Regions from separate parts of the Pseudomonas lijiangensis genome, predicted to be linked through region 1. Evidence: predicted binding sites of a transcription regulator. Region 1 holds the regulator's gene; each other region holds the start of a gene.
The links. The regulator sigma-54, encoded in region 1, starts transcription at its own class of promoters, with help from an activator protein. The targets are predictions, from matches to a motif close to ANTGGCATNNANNTTGCTNT.
Positions count from the first base shown of each region.

Region 1 (10,369 bases):
GTTGGCACCACGCAGGCCGCCTTCAGGGGCCTTGGCCTTGATGTAGCCACCTTCGACATCGATGATCGCGCCCATGGCTTCAAGGCCACGGATGTGCAGGTCGACCGGACGCGAACCGATGGCGCAACCGCCAGGCAGTGCGACTTCGGCCTCACCGAAACGGGCAACCATCGGGCCCAGAACCAGAATCGACGCACGCATGGTTTTAACCAGTTCGTACGGCGCGACCAGGGTCTTGATGGTGCGCGGGTCGATTTCGACGCTGAGTTTCTCGTCGATCACAGGCTCGATGCCCATACGACCGAACAGCTCGATCATGGTGGTGATGTCGTGCAGGTGCGGCAGGTTCTGAACGACTACCGGGCCATCGGCCAGCAGCGTAGCCGAGAGAATCGGCAGGGCAGAGTTCTTTGCCCCGGAAATGCGGATTTCGCCATCAAGACGAACACCACCGGTAATAATCAATTTATCCATTAGAATCTCGACACCAATTGGCTCAGGTGCGCTCGGCCCAGGCAGCGCGGCTGAAAAATTTCATAGTGACCGCGTGGATGCTGCCATCGGCAATCCAAGGGTTCAAATGGGCATAGATGTTTTGCTGACGCTTGACGGGGCTCAGGCTGGCCATCTCGTCACTGATGATGTTCAGCTGGAAATTGCAGCCTTGGCCTTCAACTTCCACCTGGATTTCGGGCAGCTTTCCTTCAAGGAAGGTCTTAACTTCTACAGCCTGCATGCTTAACCTCGATCGGCGCCCTACGCGCGCGGGTCGGCCATCATACAAAAAAGCCCATGCTATGCGAACCCCAACGAAGGGGTGCCAGACAAAGGGCTTTCCCGATAACCGCTATTAATGACTATCCAAAAGCTCGCTCAAGCCGGATACACGGGCAATTTCCCGCATGTCCTCGGGCAATGACTGCACGCTGACCGACTTGCCCGCATCACTGGCATCACGCATGAACGCCAGCAGCAGGGCCAGCCCGACGCTGCTGGACTTCACCACACCGGAGCAGTCCAGAATCAGGCTCGGTGCATCGCTGGACTTGATGAGGGCCGCGCCCTGCTTGCGCAGTTGCGGCCCGCTACGGTAATCCAGCACGCCCGTCAGCTGCAATTGCCCGGGCGAGCCAAAGCGTACGGCAGACTCACTCATTGCGCAGACTTCTGCGCAGCTTCGGTCGTCACTTCCTTGGCCTTGGCGACTTCACCCGCCCAGCCATCGATGGTCTTGTCCAGGTCGTTGCCATTACGCTGCATGGCATCGGCGAACTGGTCACGGAACAGCTTGCCGATGTTGATGCCATTGATGATCACGTTACGCACTTTCCACTCGCCGTTGATTTTCTCAAGGGTGTAGGAAACCGGATAAACCGCGCCGTTGTTGCCTTTTACCTGCATATCGACGCTGGTGCGATCAGCACCCTCATCCTTGGCAGGAGAAACGATGATGCCCTGGTTGTTGTACTCCAGCAGCGCATTGCCATAGAACTGCATCAGGCTGCGCTTGAAGTTTTCCTGGAAACGCTGCATCTGCTCAGGCGTGGCCTTGCGCGAGTACTTGACGGTCATGATGCTTCTGGAAATGCCGTCAGCATCCACTACCGGGCCAACGATACGGTTCAAGGCATCGTAGAACGCGCTCGGATTGGATTTGTACTGCTCTTTGTTGCTGGCCAGATCGCTCAGCAACTCCTTGGTGGTGCGATCTACCAGGTCATGAGCGGACGGAGTTGCCGCCGCATTTGCCATCATCGGCAGCACGGCCAGCAACACCAGCAGACCACGGCGCAGGATAGAGATCATTTAAAGCTCCTCATTTGGCTTCTTTACTCACGGTATTGAGCAGGAATTTCCCGATCAGGTCTTCCAGCACAAGCGATGACTGCGTGTCATGGATCGTGCTGCCGTCCTTGAGCAGGGACTGGTCACCGCCCACGCTGATACCAATGTATTTTTCACCGAGCAGACCGGAGGTCAGGATCGAAGCGGTGGAGTCAGAAGGCAGGTTATCCACCTTTTTCTGGATCTCCAGCGTCACACGACCGGTAAAGGTGTCACGATCCAGATCGATTGCCGTTACCCGGCCGATCGGCACACCCGCCATGCTCACCTTGGCTCTGACAGTCAAACCGGCGATATTGTCGAAGTATGCGTAAAGTTTATAGCTGTCATTGGTCGCACTGGCGCTCAAGCCGCTGACACGCAGGGCGAGCAATAGCAAAGCCAGTATCCCGGCCAGCAGGAACAGGCCGACTCCGGTTTCGATTGCACGGTTTTGCATCAGAAATCTCCAAACATCAAGGCGGTCAGAATAAAGTCGAGGCCCAGCACTGCCAGTGAGGCATATACAACGGTTTTGGTCGTGGCACGGCTGATCCCCTCGGAAGTGGGCTCACAGTCATAACCCTGGAAAACGGCGATCCAGGTCACCACGAAGGCAAAGACGACACTTTTGATAACACCATTGAGCACATCACTGGTGAAGGAAACGCTGCTCTGCATGTTCGACCAGAAGGAGCCTTCATAGACACCCAGCCAGTCGATTGCGACCCACGAGCCACCCCAGATTCCGACCACACTGAAAATGATCGCCAGCAGCGGCAGGGAAATGAACCCGGCCCACAGGCGTGGTGCAATGATGTACTTGAGAGGGTCGACACCGATCATTTCAAGGCTGGACAACTGCTCGGTGGACTTCATGTTGCCGATTTCCGCCGTCAGTGCGGAACCGGCACGCCCGGCAAACAGCAGCGCTGTCACCACAGGCCCCAGCTCACGCAGCAGGGTCAATGCGACCATCTGGCCCACGGCCTGCTCCGAACCGTATCTGGCCAGGATGCTGAAGCCCTGAAGAGCCAGCACCATGCCGATGAAAATGCCCGACACGACGATGATGACCAGAGACATCACGCCCACCGAGTACAACTGTTTGATCAGCAGCGAAAAACCGCCGCCGATCCCGCCGCGCCCCAGCAAGGCATGGCCCAGAAAGATGCCGGATCGCCCCAGCACTGCAACGGTATCAATGGCCGAACGCCCGAACAGGCGAATACGGTCCAGCAATGACTTATTGCGCATCAGCGCTTCCCCAAAAGATCTTCACGAAAATCCGGTGCCGGATAGTGAAATGGAACGGGGCCGTCCGGCTCGCCGGTCATGAACTGACGAATGCGCGGATTATCCGAGGACATCAGTTCCTGCGGCGTACCCTGCCCCAACACCTGTCCGTCTCCGACGACGTAAAGGTAGTCCGCGATACTTGCTGTCTCGGAAAGATCATGAGACACCACGATACTGGTGATCCCCAGCGCATCGTTGAGCAAGCGGATCAGACGCACCAGAACCCCCATGGCTATCGGGTCCTGCCCGACAAAGGGTTCGTCGTACATGAGAATCTGCGGATCGAGGGCGATCGCACGGGCAAGCGCCACGCGACGCTTCATGCCACCGGACAACTCGTCGGGCATCAGCTCGAGCGCGCCGCGCAAGCCCACTGCCTGCAATTTGAGCAGGACGATGTCGCGGATCATCTCTTCCGGTAACTGGGTGTGAACGCGCAAGGGAAAGGCGACGTTCTCGAAAACATCGAGATCGGTGAACAAGGCGCCGCTCTGGAACAGGACACCCATGTTCTTGCGCGCATCGAACAGGTCGCTGCGTGACAGCTCGGGCAGGTTCTGGCCATTGACCCAGACCTCGCCCGAACTTGGCCGCAATTGCGCTCCCATGAGCCGAAGCAAGGTCGTCTTGCCACAGCCGGACGGCCCCATGATCCCGGTGACCTTCCCCTTGGGAATACGAATATCGACATCAGTGAATATGCTGCGCGTGCCGCGTTTGAAGGACACTCCTTTCAAATCGACCGCGTAGGCGTCATCGGCGCTCATCTAAACTCCTTGCGATACAGCTTCTCCCTTCTCCTGCCTGCTCTCGCGAGACACAGACAGCACGGGCCAGCCGAACAAGCCGCGCACTATATCACCGCAGCAGCACGCCACCCAAGAAGAGAACCTGTTTGTTAGATACCCCACAGCACCTTGCAGACACCCTGTGCAGGCTGAAATAAACCTGAGAAAAGCCCTTGCAATAACCCCGAAAGGCTGAACAAGCCACCCCAGATACAACTCCATGACGATCAGACGTGAGGGAATCGTACATTACCGCTATAATCGCCGCCTTTCAGCAAGCCGACTAATTCAAGATATGACCCGATCCAGCGACCTGACTCAATCCGCGCAACGAACCATCCGCCTCGAAATGGAAGCCATACAAGGCTTGCTCGGCCATCTCGATGGCGATTTCGTGCGCGCGTGCGAAATGATTCTGGCCAGCAAGGGACGCGTCGTAGTGGTCGGCATGGGCAAGTCCGGCCACATCGGCAGAAAGATCGCCGCAACCCTGGCCAGCACCGGCACGACCTCTTATTTCGTGCATCCCGCCGAAGCCAGCCATGGCGACATGGGCATGATTACCCGTGACGACATCATTCTGGCCCTGTCCAACTCCGGCACGACCAATGAAATCGTTACCCTGCTGCCCCTCATCAAGCGCCTGGGTATCAAGATGATCAGCCTGACGGGCAACCCGACGTCGGTCATGGCCAAGGCGGCCGACGTCAACCTCAACGTCCAGGTGGAACACGAAGCCTGCCCGCTGAACCTGGCGCCCACGTCCTCGACTACCGCAGCCCTGGTCATGGGTGACGCCCTGGCCGTTGCATTGCTCGAAGCTCGCGGCTTCACCGCAGAAGATTTCGCGTTCTCGCACCCCGGCGGCGCACTGGGCCGACGCCTGCTGCTCAAAGTCGAGAACGTCATGCACACTGGCAACGCCCTGCCCAAGGTTCAGCGCGGCACCCCGCTACGCGATGCGCTGCTGGAAATGACCCGCAAGGGCCTGGGCATGACCGCAATCGTCGACGCCGACGGCAAGCTGGCCGGGATCTTCACCGACGGCGACCTGCGCCGCACCCTGGATCGCCCGATCGACATTCGCGAAACCACCATAGATGAAGTCATGACCCTTCATGGCAAGACGGCCCGCGCAGACATGCTCGCCGCCGAAGCCCTGAAAATCATGGAAGATCACAAGATCGGCGCGCTGATCGTCGTCGACGCCGATGACCGCCCGACCGGCGCCTTCAACCTGCAGGACCTGCTGCGAGCGGGTGTCATGTAATGGCTACTCTTCTGCTCTTTATGAATCAGGAACAAATCACCTGCCAGGGCAACGATCTGCCAGACTTGTCGCCTGCGCGCCGGGTAACATTGAAGCAGCCCGCCATGCGCCCTTATGGAAGCCTTTTCTATGTTCAGTAAGAAAATACGCACGATCCTGACCTTCGGGGTGCTGGCACTGCTGCTTGCCGCAGTCGGCTACTGGAACATCAGCCCGGAAAGCTTCATGGATCAGCCTGTCGCCGCCACCGACGACACCGCCATCGACTATTACGCCATCAATGCCCATAGCGTGCAGTACCTGCCCGACGGCAAGATGCAATACGACATGACTGCCGACAAGGTCGAACACGTCAAGGCAACGGATATCACCCTGCTGACCAAACCCGACCTGCACATGTACCGCGGCACCCTGTTCCCGTGGCACGTACAGAGCGAACGCGGCGAAGTTTCGCCGGGCGGCACCGAAGTTGAACTGATCGACTCCGTACGTGTTGCACGTACCGATGAAAAGCAGCGTACGACTATCATTACCAGCAGTCGTATGACCGTATTCCCACAGAAGCAATATGCGCAGACCGAGCAAGTGGTTAGAATCGACGCCGCTGGCGGTGTAACGACAGCCAAGGGAATGAAAGCGTATTTGAACGACGGCAGGATGGACCTGCTGTCCAACGTAAGAGGACAGTATGAGTCTCGTTAAAACTCTTCCTTTTTTGCTCGGCCTGGGCGCAGCACTGGGAAGCGCGAGCGCCTGGTCCCTGCCAACCGATCGCGATCAGCCGATCCACATCCAGTCTGACGATGCGCAGCTCGATGACAAGAAAGGCGTTGCCACCTACAAGGGCAACGTGATCATCACTCAGGGTTCGATGAAGATCACCGGTAATACCGTGACCATCACTCGTAACGCACAGGGCGAAGTCGACGTATTCACCTCCGTCGGCAACCTGGCCTATTACGAGCAGAAACCCTCGGTAGACAAGCCGATCGTGCAGGCCTATGGCGTCACCATCCAGTATTACGCGGCACAGGACCGCATCGTACTGATCGACAAGGCCAAGGTCATCAACGACGGCAACACCTCCGAAGGCGAGAAGATCGTCTATGACACTGTGAAGCAGGTCGTCACCGCAGGTCGCGCCAATGGCGGCGCTAAAGTGACTGCACCGCGCCCACGGATCGACATGGTCATCCAGCCTAAAAAGAAAACCGAACAGCAGAAGGCCCAGTAAATGGCGACGCTTAAAGCCCAGCATCTGGCTAAAAGCTACAAGAGTCGTCAGGTCGTACGCGACGTAAGCCTGTCCATCGACAGCGGTCAGATCGTAGGCTTGCTCGGCCCCAACGGCGCCGGCAAGACGACCTGCTTCTACATGATCGTCGGTCTGGTACAGGCCGATCAGGGCCGCGTCCTGATCGATGACCTCGATGTCAGCCACCAGCCGATGCACGGCCGCGCCCGCGCAGGCATTGGCTATCTGCCTCAGGAAGCCTCGATCTTCCGCAAGCTGTCCGTGTCCGACAACATCATGGCCATCCTCGAGACCCGCAAGGAACTCGACTCAGCCGCACGTCGCAAGGAGCTGGAAAGCCTGCTTCAGGAATTCCACATCACCCACATCCGCGACAACCTGGGCATGAGCCTTTCGGGTGGTGAGCGCCGCCGCGTGGAAATTGCCCGGGCACTGGCCACCGCACCCAAGTTCATCCTGCTCGACGAACCTTTCGCAGGTGTAGACCCCATCTCGGTGGGCGATATCAAACAGATCATTCATCACCTCAAAGCCAAGGGCATCGGCGTGCTGATCACCGATCACAACGTGCGCGAAACCCTGGATATCTGCGAAACCGCCTACATCGTGAACGACGGGCAATTGATTGCCGAAGGCGACTCGGAAACCATTCTGGCCAACCAGCTGGTGAAAGAGGTCTACCTCGGCCACGAGTTCCGCCTGTAGTCGATCCTGTGTGAGCTCTCTTGATGCGAGCTTTGCCTAAGCATCCTGTTGACAATGCATTTTTTGTCATGATGCTCTAGGCAAACACTTCAGATTCAGGCATATAACTTGCTTAAGTTGGCGCTTCGGCGCCCTGTAGTGGATGGCGCATGTGCGCCGGCGAATAAGGTGTTTAGCCCCTGCCATGAAACCATCGCTAGTCTTGAGAATGGGCCAGCAGCTGACGATGACACCGCAGCTGCAACAGGCTATCCGCTTGCTCCAGTTATCGACCCTGGACCTCCAGCAAGAGATTCAGGAAGCACTGGAATCCAACCCTATGCTGGAACGCCAGGAGGAAGGCGAAGACTTCGACAACTCCGACCCTCTGGCCGACAACATCGAGCAAAAGCCCAATACCGAGATCCAGGAACCCAGCTATCAGGAATCCGCACCCACTGTGGACAACCTGGAAGAGGGCGAATGGAACGAGCGCATTCCAAACGAATTGCCCGTCGATACCGCCTGGGAAGATGTCTACCAGACCAGCGCCAGCAGCCTGCCCAGCAACGATGACGACGAATGGGACTTCACCACCCGCACGTCCGCTGGCGAAAGCCTGCAGAGCCATCTGCTGTGGCAATTGAACGTGGCGCCGATGTCCGACAAGGACCGGCTGATTGCCGTCACCCTGATCGACTGCATCAATAACCAGGGCTATCTCGACGAAACCCTCGAAGAAATCGTCGAAGCCTTCGATCCCGAACTGGATATCGAACTCGACGAGATCGAAGCCGTTCTGCACCGTATCCAGCAATTCGAACCTGCCGGTATCGGCGCCCGCAACCTGAGCGAATGCCTGCTGCTGCAATTGCGCCAGCTACCGGCCAAGACCCGCTGGCTGAGCGAAGCCCAGCGCCTGGTCACCGACTACATCGACCTGCTGGGCAGTCGCGACTACACCCAGCTCATGCGTCGCATGAAGCTCAAGGAAGACGAACTGCGCCAGGTCATCGAACTGGTCCAGAGCCTCAACCCGCGCCCCGGCTCGCAGATCGAATCCACCGAAGCCGAATATGTCGTGCCCGATGTGATCGTGCGCAAGGACAACGAGCGCTGGCTGGTGGAGCTGAATCAGGAATCCGTGCCGCGCCTGCGGGTCAACCCGCAATATGCCGGTTTTGTGCGCCGGGCCGACACCAGCGCCGACAACACCTTCATGCGCAATCAGTTGCAGGAAGCCCGCTGGTTCATCAAGAGCCTGCAGAGCCGCAACGAAACCCTGATGAAGGTTGCCACCCAGATCGTCGAACATCAGCGCGGTTTTCTCGAGTATGGCGACGAAGCCATGAAGCCGCTCGTCCTGCATGACATCGCCGAAGCCGTAGGCATGCACGAGTCGACAATTTCCCGCGTGACCACCCAGAAGTTCATGCATACCCCAAGGGGTATTTACGAGCTGAAATACTTCTTTTCCAGCCACGTCAGCACCTCCGAAGGCGGGGAATGCTCTTCGACGGCAATTCGCGCAATCATCAAGAAACTGGTTGCAGCGGAAAATCAGAAAAAGCCGTTGAGTGATAGCAAGATCGCTGGTTTACTGGAGGCACAAGGCATTCAAGTAGCCCGTCGCACAGTTGCCAAGTACCGCGAGTCGCTCGGAATCGCACCTTCGAGTGAACGCAAGCGACTGATGTGATGCAGGCAGAGCCACAGCGTTCCAGCGGCAGGAATGAACTCCTGCTTCTATATGCACTGGCAAAGGAGAAAGCTGTATGCAAGTCAATATCAGTGGACACCAACTGGAAGTGACCAAGCCCCTTCGCGAATACGTTGAGCTCAAGCTCAAGAAGCTCGAAGGGCATTTTGACAAGATTACTAACGTGCAGGTCACCCTGGCGGTCGAGAAGCTCAAACAGAAGATCGAAGCCACACTGCACATCCATGGTGGAGAGGTCGTAGCCAACGCCGAACATGACGACATGTACGCGGCCATCGACCTTCTCACTGATAAGCTCGACAGACAATTGCTCAAGCATAAGGAGAAGCAGCAGAACATCCTTAAAGGTGCGACAGCTCGCTGACACTCATTCCAATGATCCGACTTGAAAACATCCTGACCCCCGGCCGTTCATGCGTGAACGTGTCGGGCGGCAGTAAAAAACGCGTACTCGAACAAATTGCCAACCTGATCGGTCGAGAAGTACCGAGCATGGACCAGCAAAGTGTGTTTGAAAGCCTTGTTGCCCGCGAAAAACTGGGATCTACCGGTTTTGGCAACGGCATTGCCATCCCCCATTGCCGCCTTGCAGGGTGTGAAACACCTGTGAGCGCAGTCATGCGCCTGGAATCGCCTATCGATTTCGACGCCATCGATGGTGCCCCGGTCGACCTGCTGTTTGTCCTGCTCGTCCCGGAAGCGGCCACCGATGAACACCTGGAGCTGCTGCGCCAGATAGCCAGCATGCTTGACCGCACTGAAGTGCGTGACCGCCTACGCAGTGCCGAAAGCGGTGAAACGCTTTATCAAGTGGTACTGGACGTACAGAACGGACATTGAACATGCGCCTGATCGTCGTGAGTGGTCGTTCGGGTTCTGGCAAGAGCACAGCTCTGAATGTGCTGGAAGACAACGGTTTCTATTGCGTGGACAACGTTCCTGCCGGCCTCCTTCCGGAACTGGCAGAGCGTGCGCTGATGAACAGCGAGCTGGCAGAACCTCTGCTGGCGGTGTCCATCGATGCACGTAACCTCCCGAGCCACCTGACGCGCTTCCCGCAGATCCTCGCCGAACTTCGTGCACTGAATATCCAGTGCGACGTGCTCTATCTGGATGCCGACGAAGCGACGCTGCTCAAACGCTTCTCCGAAACTCGCCGTCGTCACCCGCTCAGCACGGCGAATCGTTCATTGGCAGAAGCCATACACGACGAAACGACTCTGCTGGGGCCAATCATCGATCTGGCCGATCTCAAGATCAACACCACGCACCTGAACCTCTATCAGCTACGCGACACCCTCAAGCTTCGCCTGCTGAACAGGCCTGAAGCCGGTACCGCCTTCCTGATCGAGTCGTTCGGTTTCAAGCGTGGCATGCCTGTGGACGCCGACGTCGTATTCGATGTGCGCTGCCTGCCCAATCCGTACTGGAAGCCTGAACTGCGCGACCATTCGGGCCTCGATGCCCCCGTTATCGAATACCTGGCAGCCCAGCCTGATGTCGAAGAGATGTTCCAGGACATTTTCTCC
Region 1 covers NZ_CP076668.1:4,825,095-4,835,463, forward strand. Annotated here, with positions in the region: gene murA (UDP-N-acetylglucosamine 1-carboxyvinyltransferase) at 1-474, opposite strand, end outside; gene KQP88_RS20180 (BolA family protein) at 497-736, opposite strand; gene KQP88_RS20185 (STAS domain-containing protein) at 851-1,156, opposite strand; gene KQP88_RS20190 (MlaC/ttg2D family ABC transporter substrate-binding protein) at 1,153-1,806, opposite strand; gene mlaD (outer membrane lipid asymmetry maintenance protein MlaD) at 1,817-2,284, opposite strand; gene mlaE (lipid asymmetry maintenance ABC transporter permease subunit MlaE) at 2,284-3,081, opposite strand; gene KQP88_RS20205 (ATP-binding cassette domain-containing protein) at 3,081-3,890, opposite strand; gene KQP88_RS20210 (KpsF/GutQ family sugar-phosphate isomerase) at 4,207-5,181, shown strand; gene lptC (LPS export ABC transporter periplasmic protein LptC) at 5,311-5,883, shown strand; gene lptA (lipopolysaccharide transport periplasmic protein LptA) at 5,870-6,415, shown strand; gene lptB (LPS export ABC transporter ATP-binding protein) at 6,416-7,141, shown strand; gene KQP88_RS20230 (RNA polymerase factor sigma-54) at 7,326-8,819, shown strand; gene hpf (ribosome hibernation-promoting factor, HPF/YfiA family) at 8,896-9,204, shown strand; gene ptsN (PTS IIA-like nitrogen regulatory protein PtsN) at 9,216-9,680, shown strand; gene rapZ (RNase adapter RapZ) at 9,683-10,369, shown strand, end outside.

Region 2 (10,369 bases), 930 kb from region 1:
AAGTGGCCCGGGAGCTGGGCATCGAGAGTCTTCGGGATGTGGCGGGGAGACGCATACAGATCGACGGTTATCTTTTTGAGGTGGTCGGGATCCTGTCCGGGCATGGGCAGAACCCGCTTATTCCCGTTTCCGTGGATGACGCTGTTTTCGTCCCCATCGAAGGCATGCGGCGCATCAGTTCAAAGCCGGAAATCACCAATGTCATTGCCAGGGGCGGGGGCGGCGAAACCCTGGAGCAGGATGGAAACGCCTTGAGCAGTTACCTGCAAACGCTGGCGCCAGGGCGCGATGTCCAGGTGCAGATTCCCCAGCAATTGATTGATGGTCTGGCGCAACAGTCCCGGACCTTTTCCTATCTGCTGGCGGGCCTGGGCGGTATTTCCCTGTTGGTAGGCGGTGTCGGGGTCATGAATGTGATGGTCATGAATGTGTCCGAGCGACGCCGTGAGATTGGTGTTCGCATGGCGCTGGGCGCGCGTCCTGTGGATATCGGGCGACTGTTTCTGCTGGAGGCGGCTGTGTTGTCCATTGCAGGAGCGACGATAGGCGCGTGTCTGGGGCTGCTGGCTGCCTGGCTGTTCTCGGTAGTGTCGGGCTGGGGATTCACCTTGTCGTTGCCTTCGCTCCCGCTGGGTATTGTCAGTTCGCTGCTGGTGGGGCTTTTCTTCGGATTGAACCCGGCCTTGATGGCGGCTCGCCTGGAACCGGTACAGGCGTTGCGCGATGATTGATCTCTGTCGGAGTCTGTTGGTGTGTTGCCTGGTTCTCGGTGGCCTTGAATCTGCCGTGGCGGCACCGCTTGTGCCGGGCGGTCCGAGCATGCCGGGTCGGGCAGTCTCCCTGAGTGAGCAGACGATCGAGCTGACCCTGGCCGATGCGGTATTTCTGGGGTTGCGGGACAACCGCTCCATTCGCAGTGCCTATCTTGATCGCATTGCCCAGAAGTTCGATTTGCGTGTTGCCCAGGACCTCTTTACGCCCAAGCTGGTACTCAGCAGCCGTTATCTGGCGACGCGCAATCAGAGCGATCACTATCGTCAGGCTGAAGTCATTCCCCAGACCACCATGCTGGGTGAGTACGGGACCCAGCTTTCCCTTGCCTGGTCGAATCAACTGACCATGGCCGACACGGCAGGCCGCACTCGTAACGATGGCGCAACCCTCACGGTCATTCAGCCTTTGTTGCGAGGTGCCGGAAAAGAGGTGGCCACAGCTCCCGTGCGGTTGGCGGTTCTTTCGGAGAAGGTCAACCGTCTGGCTCTGAAGTCTACGGTTTCGGACACCATCAACCGGATCATTACGGGGTATCGTGAATTGTTGCGTGCCCAGGAGCAGGTACGCATTGCGCGTGATGCGCTTGAGCGTTCACGTCAGTTGCTTGACGCAAACAGGGCGATGATTTCAGCGGGGCAAATGGCAGAGTTCGACATTGTTCAGACTGAAGCTGACGTCGCCACTCAGGAACTGGCGATAGAGGAGGCGGCCAACCAGCTGGATGCCAGTCGCCTTGAACTGTTGCGTCTCCTGGCCCTGGACCTGGGCACGCGATTGCGTGCGGTCGAGGTGCTTGATGCGCGTCGTATCGAGGTCAGTGCGCAGCAGGCTTTGCTCACTGCGAGGGAGCGGCAGCCTGCCTATCTCACTCGCTTGATTGCCGGCAAGCAGGCGGAAATCAATCTTCTTGTCGCCCGTAACGAGCGGTTATGGGATGTGTCATTGATCGGCGGTGCCACTCAGGTGCGTGATCGTTCCCAGAATGATTTCGGCCCCAGCACAAACCGTACCTGGGAGGGCTATGCCGGTGTTCAGATCGATATCCCGATTGGTGATTTGAGTCGGCGGCAAGCCGAGGTGCGAGCGCGGGTCGATGTGGAAAACCAGGAGCTGCTCCTGGCTGAGGCGAATCAGTCCCTGGCGCAGGATGTCGGGGATGGTGTGCGCGATCTGGGGACCCGTTGGCGACAGTATGAGATTTCCCAGAGGGCGCGTGAGTTGTCGCTTCGCAAACTGAATATCGAGCGGGAAAAACTGCAGTCCGGCCGCTCCAGCAACTTCCAGGTCCTGAGTTTCGAGGCCGACCTGCGCAATGCCGAAAATGCTCGCCTCAATGCATTGATTGCTTACCTCAATGCCCAGACAAGTCTGGATCAGACGCTGGGTACGACTCTGGAGAGCTGGGATATTGATCTCAATGACTAAGTATCTGACTCGATTGCGCACCTCTCGCGTCGGTGTTCGGGCTGCTGTCGCTGGCGTTGTTGCTGCCGGGCTTCTTGCGGGCCTTGTCTATGGCTATCAGTCGCAGTCCGAATCGGCATCGCCAGACGTTCGCTGGATAGCCGTGCAGCCGCAATTGCTGGAGAGTCAGTTGGGGCTGGTGGGGCGAATCGAGGCAGCCAGCCGATCAACGATGGCAGCTCCGTTTGAAGGTGTCGTGCAGCAGGTCGCTGTCGTCGAGGGGCAGCGGGTCGAGCGTGGTCAGCATTTGCTGACACTGGATACCGCACAACTGGATATCCAGTTGCGTGAGGCGCTGGCTGCCCAGTTGAAGCTTCAGCGCACAGTAAAGGATATGGAAAACTGGGCGCAGGGCGAAGAGGTGGCGCGTGCGCGTCGAGCACTCACAAGTGCTCAGTACGGACTGAGCGATACCGAGCGAAAACTGGCGGATACGCGCCGCTTGTTCGAGCGGGGTATTGTCGCGCGCATGGATGTGGATTCACTCGAGCAGCAGGCCAGGGTCCAGCGACTTGACATGACAGCCTCGCAGTCCGAATTGAATGCCGTCATGGAGAAGGGCAAGGGTGAAAATCGCCAGATAGCCGATATGGAGCTGGCCAATGCCCAGTCGCGTTATCAGGCCTTGCAGGCTCTGCATGCCCGCCGGGAAATCGAGGCGCCGTTCGCCGGGATTGTATTGCGCCCACAGAGGCCGGAAGGAGGCGTTGCGCCCTTGATCCAGCAAGGGATGCGCATGCCTCAGGGTACGCCGCTTTTCGAGCTGGCGAGTCTGGAGCAGATCCGGGCGGTTGCCCGTGTCGAAGAGGTGGATCTGCATCAACTGGCCGATGGCATGCCTGTGCAGGTCACGGGTGATGGCTTCGAGGGTATTACCCTGCAGGGAACCCTGTCTTCGATTGCTGCGCAGGGCGTGGCCCCCGATTTCGGCGGCGGCACGACGTACGAAGTGGTCATCAGCATCGCTTCCCTGACGCCTGCCCAGCAGGTGAAGGTCCGCCTTGGCATGAGTGCCCGGCTGGCGATCGTCACCTATCGGACTGACAACGGCTTCGCGGTGCCGCCTGAGGTGTTGCGCCAGGATGCCGAAGGCCGAACTTTCATTGTCTATCGCAAAGACATGGCCGATGCGCCGCAGCGGGTCATGGTCACTGCCGGTCGTGCGATGCCTCAGGGGGTCGAGGTTTCCGGCCTGAAACCCGGTTATGTCGAGTTGCCTGCCACCGCCCGCTGACAGGCTCAGTGATTGTGCAGCCTGCGGCAGCCTGTGCCGCGGACATGGCAAAAAAACGGCACATCCCTTGCCGCTTTAACCCTTCGTAGCGGAAATGCCTTGCCGCTTTTCTGGCATTGCCGACCTGCATGTCGCTACAGACCCCGCAAACACTGGCTTTATGGATTTGGCACGCTGATTGCTTTCTCAGTGATACGAGAATCAGGTCAACCGGCAAAGGTTTCCCGAAATGAGCATCAGCTTCGATAAAGCATTAGGCATACACGAAAAGGCCCTCAACTTCCGGGCTCAGCGTGCAGAGGTGTTGGCCAACAACATTTCCAACGCCGATACCCCGAATTTCAAGGCCCGTGATCTGGACTTTTCCTCGGTGCTGGCCGCCGAAAACGAGAAGGCTCAGAACGGTCGTTTTGCGCTGAACATGACCAATAACCGTCATATCGAAGCTGAAGGCATGGGCAATGGCGATGGTACGTTGATGTACCGCACCCCGTCTCAGCCTTCGCTGGACCAGAACACCGTCGATTCGCAGGTCGAGCAGGCCAGCTACACCGATAACGCCATGGGTTTCCAGGCCAGTTTCACCCTGCTCAACAGCAAATTCAAAGGGCTGATCTCAGCCCTGCGCGGAGAATAATCCATGTCACTAGCCAATGTGTTCAACATTGCCGGTAGCGCCATGAGTGCCCAGACCACGCGTCTGAACACCACTGCCAGTAACATCGCCAACGCCGAGACCGTGTCATCGAGCATGGATCAGACCTACCGTGCCCGTCACCCGGTGTTCGCAACCGTGTTGCAGGGTCAGCAGTCCAACGGTGGTTCGCTGTTTCAGGATCAGAGCGATGCCGGTCAGGGCGTTCAGGTCAACGGCATCATCGAAGACAGCTCCAACCTTGAAGCGCGTTTCGAGCCTAATCATCCCTCCGCTGACAAGAACGGGTACGTCTACTACCCCAACGTCAACGTCGTGGAAGAAATGGCTGACATGATTTCCGCCAGCCGTTCGTTCCAGACGAACGCCGAAATCATGAACACCGCAAAATCCATGATGCAGAAAGTTCTGACCCTCGGTCAGTAATAAAGGGCGAACGTTATGGCCGTTGAAAACGATGTATCGACGAGTTTTATAAACTCGCTGCAGAACCCCAAAGCCAGTGCCAGCAGTTCGGGCGAAGCGCTGGGCAAGGATGCGTTCCTGCAGTTGCTCGTCACCCAGATGAAAAACCAGAACCCGCTGGATCCGCAGGACAACACGCAATTCGTTGCGCAGTTGGCGCAGTTCAGCAGTCTGGAAAGCATGCAGAACCTGACCTCGACCGTTGACTCGATTGCGACCAGCTACAAGTCTTCCCAGGCTTTGCAGGCTTCCTCGCTGGTAGGTCGTTCGGTGATTGTCGAGACCGGTACCGCTCAGGTGGATACCACTAAAGGCCTGACCGGTTCGGTTGTAGTGCCGTCCTCGACCTCGGCAACGACGGTCAAGGTATACGATGCCAGCAACAATCTGGTGGATACCATCGACCTGGGCTCCAAGAGCGCAGGCAATGCAAGTTTCACTTGGGATGGCCTCAACAGCGAAGGTACTGCCATGCCTTCGGGGACTTACAGCTTTATTGCAAATGGCACTATCAACGGCACGAACAATGGTCTCTCGACTTACCTTCCAGCAACAGTCAACAGCGTTACTACGGCTGTGAGTGGTGGGGAAATGACTCTAAACCTGGCTGGCGGCAATTCGATCGCTCTGTCCAAAGTGCAATCAATCGGAATATAGAGCCGACTAGACGGCGTAGGAGTGGTACATGTCATTCAATATCGGCCTTAGTGGGCTCTATGCAGCAAACAAAAGTCTCGACGTTACCGGCAACAACATTGCCAACGTTGCGACCACTGGTTTCAAGCAATCGCGTATCGAATTTGCTGACCAGTATGCTCAGTCGATTCGTGGCACTTCCGGTGGTACCAGCATCGGTAGCGGTGTGACCACGGCTGCCGTTTCCCAGCAGTTTGCCCAGGGTGGCCTGACCACCGGGACTGGTAACAGCCTGGACCTGGCAATCAACGGTAATGGTTTCTTCATGCTCAGCAACAACGGCGAGACGCTCTATACCCGTGCCGGTGCATTCCGTACCGACAAGGATGGCTATGTCGTCAACAGCTCGGGCATGAACCTTCAGGGTTACAACGTTGATGCGAACGGCAATGTTGCTGTGGGTGTCTCGGGTGATCTGCGGGTTGACAGCTCGAATCAGGCGGCCAGTCCGACCAGTATCATCACTAACGTTGCCAACCTCAATTCGACGTCGACAGTTCCGACTATCTCGCCTTTCGATGCGACGAATACCAATAGCTATAACTTCACCTATAGCACCAAGGTCTTCGACTCTCAGGGTAACGAGCATTCTCTGGAAACGTATCTGGCTAAAACGGGCACCAATACCTGGGCCATGTATTCGTTGATCGATGGTCGCAGCATCAGCGATCCGACCAGTACCACAGCTGACCGTAACAACCTGACTTTCGATACCTCCGGCAACATGGTCATCAATACTTCGGCGACCCCGTCGGTTCCGTCGGCCAGTACCAACATTTCAGTCAATACTGATGGTACTTTCCAGGTCAACAACTGGATTCCAGCCATGCAGACCGGTACTGGCACCTCTGCGACCTGGGTTGCCAACGGTGCTGTCGGTGTCACTTCGGGCATCAGGCTGGACATGACCCAGGCTACCCAGACCGCTTCTGTATCGGGTCCTATCACCCAGACTCAGAATGGTTATGCGGCTGGTCAGATCAAGGATATGAGCGTGGATGCCAGTGGCAACCTGTTCGCTTCCTACACCAATGGTCAGTCAAAAGTGATTGGTCAGGTTTCTCTGACTACATTCGCCAACGTGCAGGGGCTTTCTCCTGCTGGTGGTACCAACTGGCGTGAAACCTTCGCCTCCGGTTTGCCGGTGACCGGTGTTCCGCAGTCGGGCACTCTGGGTTACATCACGGGTCAGGCGCTGGAAGATTCCAACGTCGATCTGACGCTGGAACTGGTCAACCTGATCAAGGCGCAAAGCAACTATCAGGCGAATGCGAAAACCATTTCGACTGAAAGCACCATCATGCAGACCACTATTCAGATGACCTGATAACCAGGTTTGATGGAGCGTTGAAGAAAGCCCCTTTGCAGGGGCTTTCTTGTTTCTGGAAGCTTGAAATCCGCTGTGATGAAGTAATGCCTATCAGTTAAGGCATAAACAAAACGTGTGGGAGGCAGCTTGCTGGCGAAAGGGTCTGTGACCGGCAGATATTCGGTGTCTGTAGAAGTCGCCAGCAAGCTGCCTCCCTCAAAGTGATTCGATCGGTATGGCTGTGGTGAAGTCTGCTCAGACCGAGCAATCGGATTTGATAAACCAGCCATTCAGTCGTTTCCATCCCGGCCCTGGACTGGTCTGGGCGCAGACAATCCTGCTTGCGCCCTGCCATTTGTAATAGTGGGCGGGAGCGGCCTGGGCGAAGAGGGCGCTGGTCATCAGCGGTATTGCGATGAGGCCGAGAAGTTGCGCTCGAAAGTGCATGCTGATTCTCGTTGTGTGGAGTTTCGGCAAGATTATCACCCTCATCAGGCGGGTTGCTCAGGGTGAGCGAAGTTTTTTTGGCGGTGTGCCATGTCGCTTTGCTCGGTAGCGGCAATCTACCGCCGCTCTTGTGTGGCGAGGTTTCGGCGGCTGCCCGTCACGCTCCGCTTTTTGCTGGAGAATCAGGCGTTTGTATCCATTCTGAAAAGTTGGTCCCAAAATTGCTTTCTCCCCCTCAGAACAGCTACAGGCGGCAAGCGTCTGTCGGAGGAGGAACACTGTGGACAAGTTGCTTTATGTCGCAATGAGCGGGGCGTCTGAAAACGCCCAGTCGCAAAAGGTGCATGCCAACAACCTGGCTAACGTATCGACCAATGGCTTCATGCGCGACCTGCAACAGGCCCGTTCGATGCCGGTATTTGGCGAGGTCATGCCTTCGCGTGCCTATGCGATGGGTGAGCGTCCGGGTACTGACTTCTCCGGTGGTGCACTGATCCAGACCGGCCGCGAGCTGGACGTTGCCGTCAAGGGTGATGGCTGGATTGCGGTCCAGACTGCCGATGGTGGTGAGGCCTATACCCGCAGTGCCGGCATGAATATCGATGCCCTGGGTGTGTTGCGCAACGGCAGCGGTTTGCCGGTCATGGGCAACGGCGGGCCGATTGCCGTGCCGCCCGAGCAGCAGATCGAGATCGGTGCCGACGGCACGATCAGTATTCGCTCCATGGGCGAAAGCCCGCAGGTGATGGCGCAGGTTGACCGCATCAAGCTGGTCAATCCTGACATGAGCACCATGGAGAAGGGGCCGGACGGTCTGATTCATACCAAGACCGGTCAGGCTGCGCCAATGGACGCCAATGTGCGTGTCGAGTCCGGCTTTCTGCAGGCGAGCAACGTCAATGCCGTGGAGGAAATGACCTCGGTGCTGGCCCTGGCCCGGCAGTTTGAATTGCACGTCAAAATGATGAAAACAGCTGAAGAAGATGACCAGGCGATGGCTCGCGTCTTGCAACTTGGCTAACCATTGACAGCTTGCGCCGACAAACCGGCGCTTGAGGAGAATACGAATGCTTCCTGCACTATACGTTGCGAAAACCGGCCTCGCTGCTCAGGACACCAACCTGACCACCATCTCCAACAACCTGGCGAACGTTTCGACCACAGGTTTCAAGAGTGATCGTGCCGAATTCCAGGACTTGCTCTATCAGATCAAGCGTCAGCCGGGTGCCCAGTCGACGCAGGACAGCGAACTGCCGTCCGGTCTGCAACTCGGTACAGGTGTTCGCATCGTCGGTACGCAAAAGAACTTCACCGCCGGTAGCCTGCAGACAACTGAGAACCCTCTGGACCTGGCCGTCAATGGCCGTGGTTTCTTCCAGATCTCGCAGCCTGACGGCACCATCGCCTACACCCGCGATGGTACTTTCCACCTGGACTCCACTGGCCAGATCGTGACTGCCAATGGTTATGCCCTTGAGCCTGCGATTGTCGTTCCTCAGAACGCCCAGACGTTCACTGTCGGTCAGGACGGTACTGTTTCGATCACCGTAGCGGGCGCCACTGCCACGCCGCAGGTCATCGGCAACATCCAGACCGCCGAGTTCATCAACCCGGCCGGCCTGCAGGCCATTGGCGGCAACCTGTATCTGGAAACCGGTTCCAGCGGTGCACCTCAAGTGGGTACTCCTGGTCTGAACGGCCTGGGTACCACCCTGCAGAACACCCTGGAAAACTCCAACGTGAGCACGGTTGAAGAGCTGGTCAACATGATCACCACTCAGCGTGCCTACGAGATGAACTCCAAAGTGATCTCGACTGCCGACCAGATGTTGCAGAACCTGACTCAGAATCTGTAAGACCCTGATGTATCTGCTCAAAACCGACAAGGCGTCTGATGGGCGCCTGCTACACCGCGAGGTTTCAAGTGTCATGAAACGCCTTAGTGTTCTGCGTTTTTCAGTGTTGATCGCCCCCTTGAGTGCGATTGCCTTGCTGTCAGGCTGTGTGGCGCCCTCTGCCAAGCCTAATGACCCTTATTACGCGCCGGTGTTGCCGCGTACGCCCATGTCTGCCGCTGCAAACAATGGTGCGATCTATCAGGCCGGTTTCGAGCAGAACCTGTATGGCGACCGCAAAGCCTTTCGTGTGGGTGACATCATCACCATCACGCTTTCCGAGCGGATGGCGTCCAGCAAGGCTGCAAGCTCTGCCATTACCAAGGACAGCACCGCCAACCTGGGTCTGACTTCGTTGTTCGGTTCCGGATTGACGACCAATAACCCGATCGGCAGTAACGATCTGAGTCTCAATGCCGGTTACACGGGCGCACGTTCTACCGCAGGTCAGGGGCAGGCCGCCCAGAGCAACAGCCTGACCGGTTCGGTGACGGTGACGGTTGCCGATGTCATGCCCAACGGTATTCTGGCGGTGCGTGGCGAAAAGTGGCTGACCCTCAATACCGGTGATGAGCTGGTCCGTATTGCCGGTCTGATTCGTGCCGACGACATTGCCACCGATAACACTGTGTCATCCACGCGAGTGGCTGATGCGCGTATCACGTATTCAGGTACTGGTGCATTTGCCGACTCCAACCAGCCAGGCTGGTTCGACCGGTTCTTCCTCAGCCCGTTGTTCCCTTTCTGATAGCGGGATAGACATGATCAAGTTCAAGCAACTGATTGCGGCAACCCTGCTGCTGTCCACCGCCTTCGGTGTTCAGGCCGAGCGCCTGAAGGACATCGCCAGTATCTCGGGCGTACGGGCCAACCAATTGATCGGTTATGGCCTGGTCGTCGGCCTCAATGGTACGGGTGACCAGACCACTCAGACGCCGTTTACCCTGCAGACCTTCAACAACATGCTGTCGCAGTTCGGCATCAAGGTGCCGAGCGGCTCGGGCACCGTGCAGTTGAAAAACGTTGCGGCGGTGGCGGTCTATGCGGACCTGCCGCCTTTCGCCAAGCCGGGTCAGGTGGTGGACATCAGCGTTTCGTCCATCGGTAACTCCAAGAGCCTGCGGGGCGGCAGTCTGCTGATGACCCCGCTCAAGGGTGTCGATGGCAACGTCTACGCCATTGCCCAGGGCAACCTGGTGGTGGGTGGCTTCGATGCTGAAGGTCGTGACGGTTCGAAGATTACCGTCAACGTTCCGTCGTCCGGTCGTATTCCGGGCGGTGCTTCGGTCGAGCGTGCGGTGCCGAGCGGTTTCAATCAGGGCAACAGCCTGACCCTGAACCTCAACCGCTCCGACTTCACCACGGCCAAGCGCATCGTGGACAAGATCAACGACATGCTTGGCCCCGGCGTCGCCCAGGCGCTGGACGGT
Region 2 covers NZ_CP076668.1:3,890,876-3,901,244, reverse strand. Annotated here, with positions in the region: gene KQP88_RS16050 (ABC transporter permease) at 1-731, shown strand, start outside; gene KQP88_RS16045 (TolC family protein) at 724-2,199, shown strand; gene KQP88_RS16040 (efflux RND transporter periplasmic adaptor subunit) at 2,192-3,472, shown strand; gene flgB (flagellar basal body rod protein FlgB) at 3,702-4,109, shown strand; gene flgC (flagellar basal body rod protein FlgC) at 4,113-4,553, shown strand; gene KQP88_RS16025 (flagellar hook assembly protein FlgD) at 4,569-5,249, shown strand; gene flgE (flagellar hook protein FlgE) at 5,278-6,615, shown strand; gene KQP88_RS16015 (hypothetical protein) at 6,603-6,887, opposite strand; gene KQP88_RS25295 (hypothetical protein) at 6,853-7,044, opposite strand; gene KQP88_RS16010 (flagellar basal body rod protein FlgF) at 7,325-8,065, shown strand; gene flgG (flagellar basal-body rod protein FlgG) at 8,112-8,900, shown strand; gene flgH (flagellar basal body L-ring protein FlgH) at 8,974-9,687, shown strand; gene KQP88_RS15995 (flagellar basal body P-ring protein FlgI) at 9,701-10,369, shown strand, end outside.
Region 2: a site for sigma-54 is predicted at 3,638-3,657, ahead of flgB (flagellar basal body rod protein FlgB). Genes of this name have one in related genera too.

Region 3 (10,369 bases), 2.9 Mb from region 1:
CATCGTTACGCATGATGGTGCCGTAGGTCGCGCCTCTGAACAGATGGGAACGCTCTTTGACCCATTCGCAGAAATGGCTCATGCCATAGCGCGCCAATCCTTGCTCGGCGATCCCGCGAATTTCCAGCCAGGTGGAGTTGATGTTTTCCCACATGTCAGCGGTAATTCGCCCGCGCACCGCATGGGCACTGGCCCGCGCAGCACCCAGGCAACTATAGATGCTGGCCGGGTTGCTGGCATCCAGGGCGAAGAAATGCAGCATGCGTTCGGCATGCAGTGCGCCATGACGCTCCACATAGGCATCCAGGGTTCCGGTAATCAGCAGTGGCATGGCAATTTCGTCCAGCCCACCGCGCCCGTCCTGGGGCATCAATGACAGCGAATAACTCACGTCCATCATTCGGGCGAGGTTCTCCGCTCGCTCCAGGTAACGCGACATCCAGAAAAGATCCGAGGCAGTTCTACTTAGCATTGGCAGGCATCCTTAATCCTCGACCACCCAGGTGTCCTTGGTTCCACCACCCTGCGACGAGTTCACCACCAGCGAGCCTTCACGCAACGCTACTCGGGTAAGCCCGCCAGGCACAACGCGGGTTTCGCGGCCGGAAAGGACAAATGGACGCAAGTCGATATGTCGCGGGGCGATACCGTTCTCGACGAAGGTCGGACAGGTCGACAGGGACAAGGTCGGTTGGGCGATATATGCGTGTGGCTTGGCTTTGAGACGGGCACGGAAGGCTTCGATTTCCGCAGCGGTCGCTGCAGGACCGACCAGCATCCCGTAACCGCCGGAACCCTGGGTTTCCTTGACCACCAGATCACCCAGATTGGCCAGCACATGGGACAGCTCTTCAGGCTTGCGGCACTGCCAGGTCGGCACGTTCTTGAGGATCGGCTCTTCATCCAGATAGAAACGGATCATGTCCGTCACATACGGATAGATCGACTTGTCGTCCGCAACGCCAGTGCCGATGGCATTGGCCAGGACCACATTGCCGGAACGGTAGGCCGACAGCAGGCCCGGCACGCCGAGCATCGAATCCGGGTTGAAGGCCAGCGGATCCAGGAAAGCATCGTCCAGACGGCGGTAGATCACATCAACGGCTTTCGGGCCGTCGGTGGTGCGCATGAAGACGCGATCATCGCGCACGAAAAGATCCGCACCTTCCACCAGTTCGACACCCATCTCACGCGCCAGAAAGGCGTGCTCGAAAAAGGCGCTATTGAAGCGACCCGGCGTCAGAACCACCACGCTCGGATTGTCCAGATGGCTCGAACTCTTGAGGGTGTCGAGCAACAGATTCGGGTAGTGGTCGATGGGAGCAATGCGTTGCGCGGCGAACAGCTCCGGGAACAGGCGCATCATCATCTTGCGGTCTTCGAGCATGTAGCTCACGCCGCTCGGGGTACGCAGGTTGTCTTCAAGCACGTAATACGTGCCATCGCCGTCGCGTACCAGGTCGACCCCGGAAATGTGCGAATACAGGTCGCGATGCAGGTTCAGACCTTGCATTGCCAACTGATATTGCTCGTTGGCCAGAACCTGCTCGGCGGGAATGATCCCCGCCTTGATGATCCGTTGATCGTGGTACAGGTCCGCGAGAAACATGTTCAGCGCCTTGACGCGCTGAATGCAGCCGCGCTCCACAACCCGCCATTCACTGGCCGGAATGCTGCGCGGAATCGTATCGAAGGGGATCAGTCTTTCGGTCCCCTGCTCGTCACCATAGAGCGTGAACGTGATCCCGGCGCGATGAAACAACAGGTCGGCTTCACGCCGACGCTGAGCCAGAAGCTCAGGGGGCGTATCACCCAACCAGCGGGCAAATTCCCGGTAATGCGGGCGGACCTGGCCGCCAGCGTCGTACATCTCGTCATAAAAGGTGCGGATCATGCCGTACTCCTTGTCACCATGGACCTACAGGCCTTCGCAAGGCCCGTGCCATCGGCATAAACGCTTTCATATCAATGATTTACGCAAACAATAGACATTCAACGCACCATTCCTGTGCAATAAATGCCCTAAGCATTTCTCCTACGCCTCATTCGGAAGCGTCAGGCAATCGCGAAATCTATCACCAGCATAGTCAGTGTTGATTTCATTGGGGGATATTAGTTCGCCATAATCGCCAGCAACCGAGCAAACAAAGGCCCGATTGCCTGCCTCGACTTTTTTTCTGGAATTTGCGCCCTGGCGCTTTTCTAACCGCTCTTCCCTTCAAGCCACTCCATTGAGTGGCTTTTTTTTGCCCATCGGGCTGCATCCGTCTCTTTTCCTGCGGCCAAAAGCACGACCGGCCAATGGCGGCATACTCCGCAATTGACCGGTCGTGTTACTGCCAGACAGATGATTCATGCGTGGAGTCTTCTGACCTCCGCTGTGACGCCCCATCCTTCAACCTCACCGTCCATCGGCGAGATCACGTTCTGGAAGTCATGCTCGAAGTCGCCGATGCCGTCATAGGTGGCATACATCACCTTGCTCAATTGCAAGTGCCACGCACCGTCGTCACGCACGTTGATCTGGGTATTGATGGATTCACCACGAAATTGTCCTGCAGCCTGCCGCGCCCGTTCCTCATCCGGGAAGACGGCGTAGAACTCGATAGGATAGGTACGTGCAAAGTCAAAACCGCCTTCTTTCATGCGGCGCAGTACATGACTGCTGATGTCCTCTTGATAGGCTGTGCTCATGAAACGTCCTCCTATGCAACGATAGATAGAGTTTCAACTCTTCCAGAACGACCACCTGGCTGGTGGTCGCCACACGACAGTTAATCCGCAGTGGGGAATCAAGCATGAAGCTGACCAGACCGGATCTGTAGCAACCCGGTTTCGACATTGAGAGGCCGACGTATCGGCCTCGTTTGCAGAGTAGACCCAACTCGGGCCTGCTGCCAAGTGCCTGACACAACAAGTCTTTGCAGGTGCAAATGAATCAGATTACTTCCGTAATGGAAATGATCTGCACACTGTTGTGGTCCTTGAGGGTTTTGACTGTCGGCTCCTCGGTGCGTCCCTCAAGATCGTTGAGATCCAGCTCATCCGTGACCGGGAACAGAATCGGACGCAGAAGACGTGCCGCAGCCTCCTCGCTTGGGCGTTCCGGTGAATCAATATCATGGCGCTGCTGTACACCATCCTTATCGAGATACGAAATGGCCCACTGTTTCATCAATACCTCCCGAACGAAGCCAGGACGCTGGCTTGCATGATCTGGACCGTCTTGCCGAGTCATTCGTTCCAGAAAATGCAGGCAAAAAGAAAGGCCCTCGCATCGGATGCAGAGGGCCTTTCGTTGTGTAGCCAGCGGTATCAGTTGCGGTTCTTGCTGGCCTCTACACCGGCGGTGTTATCCAGAAGGCTCTTGGTCGCGGTCTGCAGGAAGCTTTCCAGCTTCTGCTTCAGCTCGGCCGTGTCCGGAGCATCGGGCACCACTTCGGCATGCGGGTTTGCACCCAGGGTGTAGGTCATGACCTTGGCAGGCAGTTCCGTAGGTTCGATCAGGATACGGTTGCCATGGATGATGGCGACCACCTGCTCGCTGCCCGACGGCTTGATCACACCAAAGCCCTTGTCCCCTTCAGGCAGGTTCAGCAGGTCGCGTCCCCAGCACTGGTTGCGGGTCTGACCACCCAGACGGCCCATGATGGTCGGCACCACATCGACCTGGGTACCCACGATGCTGCTGCGCTGGCCGAATTTCTCCTGCACGCCTGGCCCGATCAACAGCAATGGCACGTTGAAGCGGCCCAGGTCCATTTCGGTCAGTTGCATCTTGTTGCCAAACCCATGGTCGCCCAGCACCACGAACAGGGTGTTCTTGAAGTAAGGCTCTTTCTTGGCCTTCTCGAAGAATTGCCCCAGTGCCCAGTCGGAATAACGCATGGCGGTCAAATGCTCGTCCAGCGAACCATGGCCTGTCACGCGCTCAACCGGCAGGTTTTCCGGCAAGGCATAAGGCGTGTGGTTGGACAGGGTCTGCAGCAAGGCATAGAACGGCTTGCCGTTCTGGCGGGCTTTCAGTTCCTCGGCGCCACGGTCGAACATGTCCTGGTCGGAAACACCCCAGGTCGGATCGGAGAACACCGGGTTGACGAAGTCTTCACGACCGACAAAGTTGGTCATGCCCTGGTTGCTGAAGAAACCCGACTGGTTGTCCCAGGCAAAGTTGCCGTTGTAGACATAGACATCGTCGTAGTTGCGCCCGGCGCTGAGCAGTTGCGGCAGGCCCGACAGCTTGTGGCTGCCTTCAGGCGTCTGCATCAGGTACTCGAAGCCCGGCAGGTTCGGGAAGCACGCCATGGTAGCGAACATGCCCTGGTGGGTGTGGGTGCCGTTGGAGAAGAAGTGATCGAACAGCAGGCCTTCCTTGGACAGTTTGTCGAAGTAAGGCGTGATGTTGGCTTTATCGCCCAGAGCGCCGACCGAGTGGCCTGCGAAGCTTTCCATCAGGATGACCACAACGTTGCGGATTGGCAGCGTGTTTTCAGCTGGCGGCGTGAAATCACGACGTACTGCCGCAATGTTCGGATCGATCAACTGGTCATGGCTGGTCAGCAGCATGTCGCGCACGACCTGCTGTGCCTCAGGCTGAGGCAAGGTGGCTTTCCAGATATTGTCGCGGTCTTCGGACATGCGGCTTTTCGCGGCCGTGATCAGCGTCAGCGTGCCGTTGAGGCCCAACTGGTTGGCGAAGTTCGATTCGGTGGTGTAAGCATCGCCCCAACGCAGCGGCGGGCCTTGACGCAAGGTGCCACGGGCAGAAATGACGGCAATGACCAGCACGACGAAGAACACGCCGACGCGCATGTACCAGGGCGCAATCGAGCGATTGCTGCCACTGCCAACGCTGAATTCGCGACGCGGACGAGTCACGCGGTCGATGCCCTTGAACACCAGGCTCAACAACCAGGTGACCAGTGCCCATGCCAGCAGATAACGAACCACCGGGAAACCGTACCAGAGCATGCTCAGAACGGTCTTCGGGTCTTCCTTCACGTACTGGAACACCAGACCGTTCAGGCGCTGGTGGAACTCACGATAGAAGTCCATTTCCATCAGGCCGAGGAACAGCGTGATGCTGCCGACCAGGGTCAGCCAGAACCGGAAGAAACCCCGTGCAGCCATGGCCCGGACACTGAACAGCGACAGCATCAGAGGAATGAGCAGATAGATCGTCAGACGCAGGTCGAAACGCATGCCGTTGAACAACGCTTCGATAAAGGTCGACGCTGGCGTCTCGCCAATCATTTCACGGTTGTAGACCAGCAATCCGATACGCAGCAGGGTGTACATCACCATCAGGGTCAGGCCGCTGAGCAGGATGTAGGCCAGGTGTGACTTGACGGTTGGGTGTTGCAGACGGGACAAAGCTTGCCGATGAATCTGGGCGTCCGTGTTAGCCATTTTTGTCAGGATCCGGTGGATTCAGGAGTTGAGTCGGATATGCGAGACCTGCCAACCCGAAACAGGAGGCAGCGCATGGGGGGCAGATATTACGTGATTGCCGTGCTTTTAGCGCTTTTCAGAGCAAGGCCCTGAATAATCGCGCGCCATTTTCGACAAGCGGGTGTGAAAAATTTGTTGTACGGCACCTGGCAAGCGCCAGACACCGTACGGTGATAGCTGCCCCTGCTGGCATGACCTTGAGGAACCCGGATCATGCCTGTGCAGAAAAACCTCAGTCGTTGCTGGGTTTGCCCACTGCCTGCAGCACGTACTGCGGCAAGGCGAACGCGCCGATGTGGATTTCCGGGTTGTAATAGCGAGTAACAATACCGCTGCCGACAAAGCGCTGACGCAGGGTTTCCAGTGGCAACTTGCGATAGGCGGTATTGGTGGAACCCCAGGCGAAGGTCATCGCGCCACCGATGTAGGTGGGGATTGCCGCCTGATAGAAATGCCAGTCCGCGAACAGACCATTCATACGGCCAGCAGTCGTCTGTACGCCGCTCAGTTGCATGAACGGTGTGCCGTTCTGGGTAACCAGGATGCCGTTTTCGTTCAGGCAGCGATGGCAGGCCTGATAGAAGTTTTCCGAGAACAGCACTTCACCCGGCCCGATCGGGTCGGTGGAGTCGGAAATGATCACGTCGAACTTCTCTTCGGTGGTCGCGACGAAACGCATGCCGTCGTCAATCACCAGGTTCAGGCGCGAGTCATCGAAGGCACCGTTGGAGTGATTGGGCAGGAACTCCTTGCACATTTCCACCACGGTAGCGTCGATCTCGACCATGGTGATGTGTTCGACGCTCATGTGCTTGGCGACTTCGCGCAGCATGCCACCATCGCCACCACCAATGATCAATACGCGCTTGGCAGCGCCATGAGCCAGGATCGGCACATGGGTCAGCATCTCGTGATAGATGAACTCATCGGCCTCGGTGGTCTGGATAACGCCATCCAGCGCCATGACCCGGCCCATGCGCGGGTTCTGGAAAATCACCAGATGCTGATGTTCCGTACGGACTTCGTGCAGCATTTTTTCCATACGAAAGCGTTGGCCATAGCCTTCGTATAACGTTTCCTGATAATCGCTCATGGGTAAGCTCCCGCTAAAGACTGATGACAGGACGGCCGACCGCCCACAAGAAAGGCGCGCATTCTACGTTGCGAAAGATGACAGGTCGAACCTCATCACTGCATGACCGCAAACTTGATGGTCACACAGTCTGTATGGAAGCGAATTTATTCGCGAAAGGCCTGTATATCCCATACATATGTATCGTCTGGAAGGTTTCGCGGATGAATCCGCTCCTACTGACATCAGATACGGACATTGCCCCGCGGTCCGGCAATGGCCCAGATGATCAGCCCCAATACCGGCAGCAACAGGATCAGCAGTATCCAGAGGATTTTCGCCCCGGTGCCAGCACTGCTTTTCAGTACATTGATGATGGCCCAGATATCCAGAGCAAGAATGATCAAGCCGATCAGGCTATTGAAAGTGGAGCCCATGATGGTGTTCCCGATTGAGTAATGACGGAATAGAGAATAGTCAGCTCCATTGAACCAACCGCATATTTTCATGCTCGGAAACTGAGTCCGCTATCCTTTGAATCATGTTTTCAGACAGGTCGTCCTCTATGCAAACACCCTTGCAACCCCGCACACTCTGGGCGACATGGTCGGCTCAACTACAGACCAGCCCATGGGTAAGCCTGGGATTTCTCCTGGCGCTGATCATCGTGCTGGGCCTGGGGGCCGCCAGTCTCTATAACGCCTTCTTCGGGACCAATCAGAGCAATCTGACCTACGCCCTGATCGGCGGTTCGGCAGGCTTCGGGGCCACGGCGCTGGGCGCGGTCATGGCTGTCGCCTTCCGCAACATCAGCCAGCGCACCCAGGACATCATGCTCGGTTTTGCTGCCGGAATGATGCTGGCCGCCAGCTCCTTTTCGCTGATTTTGCCGGGGCTGGCCGCAGCCCGGGAGATTACCGGCAATGGCCCGTTCGCTGCCGCCACCGTGGTTTCCGGTCTGGGTCTTGGGGTGCTGTTGATGCTCGGCCTGGACCGCTTCACTCCCCATGAACACGAAAGCGTCGGCCGGCAGGGACCTGATTCCGACCGTATCAACCGGGTCTGGCTGTTCGTACTGGCAATCACCCTGCACAACCTGCCGGAAGGCATGGCCATTGGCGTCAGCTTTGCCGGTGGCGATATGAATGTGGGCATGCCACTGACCACCGCCATTGCCATCCAGGATATTCCCGAAGGCCTGGCCATTGCCCTGGCGTTGCGGGCAACCGGCCTTTCGGCATTCAAGGCCATGCTGGTGGCAATCGGCTCAGGCCTGATGGAGCCCCTGGGCTCGCTGGTCGGCCTGGGGATTTCCAGCGGTTTTGCGATTGCCTACCCGCTGAGCCTTGGCCTGGCAGCAGGTGCGATGATTTTCGTGGTGTCCCACGAAGTCATCCCGGAAACCCACCGCAACGGCCACCAGACCTCAGCCACACTGGGCCTGATGCTGGGCTTCGGAGTGATGATGTTCCTGGATACCGCCCTGGGTTAGGCGTTGGCTTTGAGCGCCTGCAATGACGATGCGGCATGGATGCCGACAGCAGCCGCCAGCTCCAGCACTCGCGCCTCATCACAGCCGTAGACCAGCACGGCCTGAAGTTCGTCGTCCAGCGGCTGGCTGAAATCCACAAGCACGTAGCCGCCCATTTCCTTGTTCATGCTGCTGAGCTGGATCTGGATACGGTTGAGAGCGGTCAAGGCTTCCACCTTGGCCAGTTGCTTTGGCTTGATGTTGAAAGACACATCCTTGCCGAACGACTGCACGATCTGCTCGAACAGGTCCATGTAGGTGTCCGCCTGGAACAGCACGGTTTCCGGCAGGCTACCGACCACTACCCACTCGCCCAGAGGAATAGGGAACGTATCGTCGTAGTTGATATCCGGATTGGCGGCCAGAAAGGCTTCGGGGTCCGCGTAAGCCTGAGCAGCTTCGGCGGCGATGCCTGCGATCTCGTCTTCCCCCATGCAGCCCGAACTGATTTTGCTGATTAATTCAATGAGGGAGTCTTTCATGGGGGGAGATCCTGATAGAGGCAAAAACGAGGCGCGCAGGATAGCGGGAAACGCTGCACACCTCTATCGATTCAGGATCAGCGCGCTTAAACCATCAGTTTGCTCAACTGAGCGGCGGTTTCCGTTGCGCCCATCGCCTGGGCGGCCGCCAAGGCGTTGACGCCCTTGGCGTCGCGGGCATGGGGGTTGGCGCCTTTGCCGATCAGGTAATCGACGATTTCGCTGCGGTTGAACATGGCGGCCATCATCAGAGCAGTCCGACCGTCCGCCGAAGCCCCCTCCACGTCCGCACCCGACTCGACCAGGAGTTTGACGACCGCAAGATCTCCCTTGAACGCAGCACCGGCAATCGGGCTCTGGCCATTGTCATTACGGATCTGCGGGTCGGCCTTGTGTTCAAGCAGCACACGCACGGCGTCCTGCTGACCGTAGTAACTGGCGAGCATCAGCAGCGTATCGCCCTTGTGATTGCGCAGATTGACAGGCAGCCCCTTCTCCAGCAGCCGGCTCAGCATCAGCGCATCACCTTGCCGGGCGACTTCGAAGACCTGCTCGGCGAACTCGGCAGCTTCATCATCAGTCATGGTTTTCGGGGCATGGGTGCCTGGATCGGTCATAGGTTTCTCCCTCAATGCCACTCATGGCGCTCGATACAATGAGCCCAAGTCTTGTCAGATGAGGGCCACAGGTCAAGCTATGCGTCTCATAGGAAAATATTCCCGCCTGCCTCCACTGTGGCCACAACCAGCAAAATGCAGGATGCACGATGGCCATTCATGCAAATTGCACGAAAGATGAAAACCATCATATTTTCAAGTTATTGATTTTAAAGGACTTTAATAAAGCAAGAACGCTGGCATGGACACTGCAACAGTACTCACAAGTTTGTTATCCCGTGAGCAATGGAGCCGCTAGACATGTCTTTTATCCAAGAAAAATTCGCATCCGTATTCTCCAGCTACACAGTGACCACTCAGCCTCGTCCTGACGGTGGTGTGCTACTGTCCTTGCGCGATAACGAAGGCAAACAGATCCGTCGTTCCATCTCTTACGCACAACTGCACACACCTGTTCAGCTTGAGTGGGTCATCAGCGCCATTCGCCGTGACCTGGCAGCCCAGGCCAGTGAACTGCCTGCAATCACTATGTTGCAAAGCCAGCAGCGTTTTGACCTGCCGACCTATCACACCCGCTGATTCGCTGATTACACGCTTCACCCTGCATCCTGCCGCTGACTGCAATCAGCGGCCACCTCCTCCCTTGTTATCCGCGACAACATTCTTGTTCTCGCGGTTTTTTTTGCTCATTTGATCAGGCCTCGACACAGAGCTTCCCCCACCGCCTGAGCCCGATTGGCGACCCCGAGCTTGCTGTAGATCATCTTGAAGTGATATTTGATCGTGGCCTCGGACACCTCGCGGATCAAGGCAATTTCCCAAGCCGTCTTGCCATCACGTGCCCACTGCAGGATTTCCAGCTCCTTCACAGTCAGGCCATGGGAACGGAGTCTGGTTCCCCTGCCGACCGTATGGAGCACAGGGACCAGACTGCTAAGCAGGTATCGGTCCTCGGTGGTCGTGGCACGCTGCATCGCGCTCAAGGTACATACCGACGTCACGCCACTGACACCCCGACAATGGCTGGAGTACCCGTAGGACAAGGCCGGCAGCAATTGGCAGGCTTCAACCGCGGCGTTGTAGCAATCAGGCGCCTGATACTGCTTGAACGCCTCGCGCCAATCGACAAAGCCCTGTGTATTGCGATAACAGCGGATAACCGGATCTTCCGTCAGCATGCGATGGTTTCGATAGATATCTCCCCAGACATCCTCGA
Region 3 covers NZ_CP076668.1:1,869,212-1,879,580, reverse strand. Annotated here, with positions in the region: gene KQP88_RS08210 (alpha-E domain-containing protein) at 1-472, opposite strand, end outside; gene KQP88_RS08205 (circularly permuted type 2 ATP-grasp protein) at 485-1,894, opposite strand; gene KQP88_RS08200 (ribonuclease E inhibitor RraB) at 2,353-2,694, opposite strand; gene KQP88_RS08195 (hypothetical protein) at 2,939-3,175, opposite strand; gene KQP88_RS08190 (LTA synthase family protein) at 3,316-5,409, opposite strand; gene speE (polyamine aminopropyltransferase) at 5,684-6,544, opposite strand; gene KQP88_RS08180 (PLDc N-terminal domain-containing protein) at 6,769-6,960, opposite strand; gene KQP88_RS08175 (ZIP family metal transporter) at 7,089-8,015, shown strand; gene KQP88_RS08170 (hypothetical protein) at 8,012-8,536, opposite strand; gene KQP88_RS08165 (ankyrin repeat domain-containing protein) at 8,623-9,153, opposite strand; gene KQP88_RS08160 (DUF3509 domain-containing protein) at 9,454-9,732, shown strand; gene KQP88_RS08155 (helix-turn-helix transcriptional regulator) at 9,840-10,369, opposite strand, start outside.
Region 3: a site for sigma-54 is predicted at 1,928-1,947, ahead of KQP88_RS08205 (circularly permuted type 2 ATP-grasp protein). Genes of this name have one in related genera too.